2 regions of the Pseudogracilibacillus sp. SO10305 genome follow, and region 2 is predicted to be linked to the other one. Evidence: predicted binding sites of a transcription regulator. Region 2 holds the regulator's gene; the other holds the start of a gene.
The links. Region 2 encodes NrdR, which represses ribonucleotide reductase genes. Its sites were predicted from a motif close to AACACNATATATNGTGTT; they were not measured.
Positions count from the first base shown of each region.

Region 1: the regulator NrdR is predicted to act here: its motif matches at 1,645-1,662, upstream of SPD45_RS06985 (vitamin B12-dependent ribonucleotide reductase).

Region 1 covers NZ_JAXHDE010000006.1:119,935-123,374, forward strand. Annotated here, with positions in the region: gene SPD45_RS06985 (vitamin B12-dependent ribonucleotide reductase) at 1-1,564, opposite strand, end outside; gene SPD45_RS06990 (rhodanese-like domain-containing protein) at 1,871-2,248, shown strand; gene SPD45_RS06995 (DEAD/DEAH box helicase) at 2,348-3,440, shown strand, end outside.
Region 2 covers NZ_JAXHDE010000005.1:81,774-85,213, forward strand. Annotated here, with positions in the region: gene SPD45_RS06100 (glyceraldehyde-3-phosphate dehydrogenase) at 52-1,077, shown strand; gene nrdR (transcriptional regulator NrdR) at 1,200-1,670, shown strand; gene SPD45_RS06110 (replication initiation and membrane attachment family protein) at 1,683-3,023, shown strand; gene dnaI (primosomal protein DnaI) at 3,045-3,440, shown strand, end outside.

The DNA of each region.
Region 1 (3,440 bases), on a different contig from region 2:
GCACACCGACACGAACCGTCTCTTTTAATTTTTCCATATCCACTTGTTTCGTTGTTTTATTTGCCATTTCAGCTAAGTTAATTGCAGCTAAGTTACATACAGAGTACGGAGCAAGTGGTTGTTCCCCACATGGATTTGTTGCAACAACTTGTTGTCCATAACTTTTCGCATTTGTCATATCGTTTGCATTATCGATAAAGAAAATGCCTGGTTCTGCTGAATATGTTGCACAAATATTAATTAAATCCCATAATTCTTTTGCTTTTACTTTACGGTATGTACGAATACGAAAACCTTTGTCTTTCCATTGACGTACATCCCCAATTTTATGCCATTCTTCATTATACTGTTTCATTTCTTCTTGCGTGTAGTTCTCTACATCTGGAAAACGTAAGGCGTATTCTCCATCTGTTTCAACGGCTTCCATGAATTCTTTCGTTAAACAAACAGAAATATTTGCACCCGTTAAAAATTCTGATTGATGGACATCGTATGTACCACCAGTTCTTAATTTTTCATCCGCTTCTTTAATTGCTTCTTTTGTAAATCCACCTAAACCAGGCATGTTTTTATAATTAACAATTCCTTGATATAAATCTTTTTCTGTTTCTGTTAAAGGTGTAAATTTTAATTTTTCATTTGCTAATTGTTTAATTTGCTCATCTGTCGTATTTTCAATTAAATAACGTAAAATACGTGGATTTTGCATTTTTGAAATAATAAATTCAATAATGTCAGGATGCCAGTCCGCAAGCATGATCATTTGGGCTCCACGACGTGAACCACCTTGTTCAACTAAATGTGTTAACTTAGCAATATCATCTAACCAAGAAACAGATCCAGAAGATTTACCATTTACACCGCGTGCTAGCGTGTTACGTGGACGTAATGTCGAACCATTTGTTCCGACTCCACCACCACGTGACATAATTTCCATTACTTGTTTACGATGATCTGAAATGCCTTCTCTTGAATCTTGAATATAAGGCATTACATAACAATTAAAATAAGTGACATCTGTTTCTGATCCTGCCCCATATAACACTCTACCCGCAGGAACGAAACGCAATGTTTCTAATTGCTCTTTAAACATCTCATAAGATGCTTGTCTTTTTTCATCCGATGTTTCAACTAAGGATAAACCTTTCGCATTTCGTGCTGCAATTTGCTCATAAAAAATTTCTAAAGGTTTATCAATCGTGTCTAAATCACGTTTAATCATACCTGTTTCGACTTCTTGCTCATCATCTAATACGGCAACAAACTCTTCCGCTACCTTAATTTCAGCCTTGTTTTCTTCCCAATTAATCGATTCTACAAATCCATAACCACGTGCTGGGAATTTTGGATCTGGTTTTACGGTTAAAACGACAAAATCCCCTTTTTTCAATGTTTTCTTCTCCGTATCTTTAAATGCATAGCGGTCTAACATTACTAGTCTAGAAACACCTTCATGCATAATATTCATATCGTCCGTTATTGGTTCAACTTGCTTAAATTGTTTAATATCCTCGTTTAAAGACGCAATGTTAATTTTTTCTTTTATTGATAAATTTGTTGCCACTGTTGATCGCTCCCTACATACGAATTTCTCATTGCTTTTGTAATTTTCTTCTATTTCTAATGTACACAAAAAATAAGAATAAATCAATATGTTGTGTTCGAAAAGGTTATAAAGTTCTATATATTGAAAAAACTGATAATTCTATGTTTGAAATAAATTTTTATACAAAAGCCGACAATACAGTATTCTACCTGTTTCATAGAAAAAAATCTACTGATTATTTGTAAAAAGATGTATCAATTCATATAATGTATATAGTATATGTGGCAACCTTATTTACTATATTTTATATTGGAGGATTATTACATGCTTTGGGGTTTACTTATTGTTTTACTTTTAATCATTCTTTATGCCTTGTTTAATTATTTTCGTCAAAGAAAATATTTAACCGTTTTAACACAGGAACAATTTATAGAAGGATATCGTAAGGCACAGCTTGTTGATGTTCGAGAACAGAATGAATTCGATAACGGGCATATTCGTGGTGCTAGAAATATTCCTTTAACAACGTTTAAACAGAGTATTAATGCATTACGCCCTGACAAGCCTGTTTATTTATATTGTCAAAACACAACTCGTTCAACTAGAGCCGCAGCTATTTTAAAAAAGCATCACTTTACAGACATCTATATGTTGCAAGGTGGCTTTAAAAAATGGACTGGTAAAATTGACCATAAAAAATAAACGAAAAACATATGTAGGATGACAAAAATCCTACATATGTTTTTTTGTATATTTTATACATTTTGAACCATCCTAACAATAATGGAGGTTATATTTTATATGGAAATTAAAGTACATAAAGATCATAGCTGGAGACAATGGTACAAGGAAAACGAGCATCATCCATCAAATAGTAATTGGGACTTATTCTCCCTCTATTATAAAATGCAACAAAAACGTATACATAAAACGATGGATCAATTAGAAAGTATAAATTATATTAAAAATGTTACGATGTTACCTCATCAGAAGGAAGTATGTGACAAGGTACTCTTTTCGATGAACGGACGAGCTATTTTGGCCGACGAAGTAGGTTTAGGTAAAACAATTGAAGCTTGCTTTATTATGAAAGAACTGCTAGTTCGTAAAATGGCAAAAAAAATATTGATTATCGTTCCAGCCTCTCTTATTTATCAATGGGAAAAGGAATTACGGTTAAAGTTTTTTATTTATCCAACTGTTTATAAAAAAATTAATTCTTCCGATTTAGACGACATCGTTCTATGTTCCTATGAACAAGTAAAAAGGAATCGAAAAGTATTTGAGCAACACTGTTTTGATTTGCTCATCATTGATGAAGCGCATAAAGTAGTAAATCCAAAAACGATAAATTATCAAATGGTACAACAAATAAACAAGAAATATTGTTTATTATTAACTGCTACCCCAATGAAAAATACACTCGATGATATTTATTATTTAATCCAAATCGTACAACCGACATTATTTGCAGACATCCATTCATTTCGACAATTATATAAATCCAGTCAGTCCGTATTTAGAGAAAGGTTAAGTCGTGTACTCATTCGTAATCAACGACAGGACCATATAGATTTTATCCCTGGAAGAAATATAGAAACTAAATTTATTTATTTTACAGAGGAGGAACAAGTTGTATACGATCAACTAAAAAAGAAAATGATCCAATCCAGGACACCTCATTGGGTTTATCTAAAACAATTCTGTTCTTCTAGGGAAGCATGTTATCTTTCCCTACAAAAAAACGAACCATCTGAAAAACAATTATTATCTGATATTGCAAGTCTCCCCCATCATATAAAAGCAAAAGTATTGATAGATCTGTTCCAATCGATAAAAGATGAAAAAGTTGTTATTTTTACCCAATATAAACCGAGTCAATATTATATACAGT
Region 2 (3,440 bases):
AATTTGTGAGAAAAAAGAAACAGTGTAGCACATATATTGGGAGGACTCTAAATGAGAAGAACAAGAATTGCCATTAATGGATTTGGAAGAATTGGACGTATGGTTTTCCGTCAAGCGATTTTAAATAAGGATATTGATGTTGTTGCGATAAATGCAAGTTATCCAGAAGAAACTTTAGCACACTTAATCAAATATGATAGTGTACATGGAATCTTTGAGTGTGACATTAATATTTTAGAAGACGGATTTGAAATTAATGGTGAGAAGATTATTCATACAAACTCTCGTGAACCAGAAAAATTACCTTGGAAAGACTTAGATATTGATATTGTTATCGAAGCGACAGGTAAGTTCAACTCAAAAGAAGGTGCGAGCCGTCATTTACAAGCTGGAGCGAAAAAAGTAATCATTACTGCACCAGGAACAAATGTGGATAACACAATTGTATTAGGTGTAAATGAAGAAACATACAATCCTGAAACAGAACATATCGTTTCAAACGCATCTTGTACGACAAACTGTTTAGCACCAGTTGCTAAAGTGTTGGACGAAGAGTTTGGAATTGTAAATGGATTAATGACAACTGTTCACGCATATACGAGTGACCAAGTTAGTTTAGATAACCCACATAAAGATTTACGCCGTGCACGTGCTTGCGGCCAATCAATTGTTCCAACATCAACAGGAGCTGCAAAAGCATTAGGGGAAGTGTTACCACATTTAAATGGTAAATTACATGGAATGGCATTACGTGTTCCAACGCCAAATGTTTCCTTAGTTGATTTAGTTGTCGACGTTGAAAAAGACGTGACAGCAGAACAGGTGAATGAAGCATTCAAAAAAGCAGCAGAAGGAAAATTAAACGGAATTTTAGATTATAACGAATTACCATTAGTATCTATTGACTATGCAACAACTGAAAGTTCTGCAACCATCGACGGATTATCCACTATGGTAATGGGAGATAAAAAAGTAAAAGTGTTAGCTTGGTATGACAATGAATGGGGTTACTCTTCACGAGTTGTTGACTTAGCGAATTTTATCGGTAAAAAAATTGACGAAAAAGTAAATGCATAATGAACGAAGAGATTAGTAGATAAGGTTCCTTATCCACTAATCTCTTTTATGTTATGTAAATTGATCGAAACGTGTTAAAATGTATAGTAATAGATGAAGGAAATTGAATGGGGTTGAAAAGGATGAAGTGTCCAAAATGTTACCATAAACATTCACGAGTCTTAGATTCAAGACCATTTGAAGATGGGGACGCAATTCGTCGTCGCCGAGAATGTGAAAGTTGTGGCTATCGTTTTCGTACATATGAACGTAAAGAAGAGACAGCGATTATTATCGTGAAAAAAGATGGAACACGTCAAGAATTTGAACGTGAAAAATTAATACGTGGATTAATGCGAGCATGTGAAAAGCGTCCAGTGACGATTGAGAAAATAGAAGAAATAGCATTAGATGTAGAACAAGAAATCCGCCAATGTGATGAGGCGGAAATTAGTAGTGAACAAATTGGTGAAATGGTACTGTCAAGATTAGCAAAGGTAGATGATGTAGCCTATGTTCGTTTCGCTTCTGTGTATCGTCAATTTGATAATATTACTTTATTTTTAGATGAGTTAAAAGATATTTTACAATCGAACGTAAAAGAGGAGAAGTAAAGGGTGAAAAAGATGCAACATATAGGGAAGATATTGCCTGTAGACGGATATCGCGTACAATTGATCGACAGTCTTCCTGTTGATTATGACGCGTCACTCATCCATTTATATCAACCATTAATTGGGATAGAACCGATTAGTTTATATACCTTATTGTTAAAAGAAGAACCATTACAAACAGACGAACAAATACAAACACATCATACATTAATGAACTATTTATCTATGCCATTAGATAAAATATATGTCGCTAGACGAAAGCTAGAAGGAATCGGTTTATTAAAAACATTTGAAACCGTGCTGGAAAACAAAACTGTTTTCACCTATGTACTTCAAGCACCTTTTCGTCCGGCGTATTTTTTTCAAGATATGATGTTATCGGAACTATTGTATCGTCATATTGGAAAAATAAAATTCGAGACACTTCGCAAATTTTATGCAACATCAAACCAAATCGAACGTGGCGAAGAAGTGACAGCTTCATTTAACGATATATTTCAAACATTTACACCGAAAACACCACCGGTTTCTATGGAGGAAAAACAAAAAGAAATACCAAAAGTCCCGTTGACAGAAGTTTCTTTTGATTCGATTTATTTTATGTTACAGCGAAAAAACATTTCTGTAAAAGAAGTGATGACAGATCAACATCGTCAAATCATGACCCAGTTGTTGCATTTATATGATTTGGAAATGTATGAAATGGAACAAGCTGTTAATTGGGCATTGACAGATGACAATAAAATCGATATTGCTCAATTGAAACAAGCATGTCATGATTTGTTCCAAGCAAAACACAATGTCGTTCAAGTACAGCTAGAAGAAAAGAAACCATCGCAAGTAAAAGCTACTAATAATAAGCGTTCTTCTACTAAATTAGATCGACTGATCGAATGGTTTGAAACAGCCTCCCCGAAAGATATTTTAGAAGATCAATCTATGGGTCATAATGCGACAAGTCAAGATTTAAAATTAGTTAGTGATATTATGCTCCAACAAGCATTACCTATTCCTGTTATGAATGTACTTATCCATTATGTGCTATTGCAGTCGAATGATAAACTGACACGTAATTATATTGAATCGATCGCGGCCCATTGGTCACGGAAAAAATTGAAAACAGCTAGAGAAGCAGTGGAATTTGCCCGGGAGCAGATGAACCAACCGAAAAAACGATCCGTACAAAAAAATTATCAACGCCGAGCATCTGGAAAAGAAGAAGTTATTCCAGAATGGTTTAATGAACGGCATAAAAAGGAAGAGAAAGAAAAGCCAGCTATATCAGAAGCAGATTTAAAAGAGCAAGAAGCATTGCTTGAGGCATTACGTAGACATGCTTCTGAGAACAACTAATGTTGTAAAGGACTGATGAACATGAAACCAATTCAACATTCACTTCAAAGATGGATTCAAAATAATGAATCGTTTCAGGAACGACATAATGCGATGAAACGTGAAATTACATCCCATCCGCTTGTCCGTCAATTTTTACAAGCACACGAAGAAATAACCGATGAGCAAATTGAACGTAATTTAAATAAATTGTATGAATATATTACACAATCACATCAATGTGATCGTTGTACGAGTGTTGAAACGTGTAAAAATATGTTGCAAGGATATTCACCCATTCTGGAATACAAGAATGAAGAAATCCATATATCGTATGAAAAATGTCGGAATCGATTAGCTGAAGAAGCACAAACTGAGCAGAGTGATTTAATAAGAAGTGTTCATATGCCGAAAGAGATTTTAGAAGCACGTATTGAT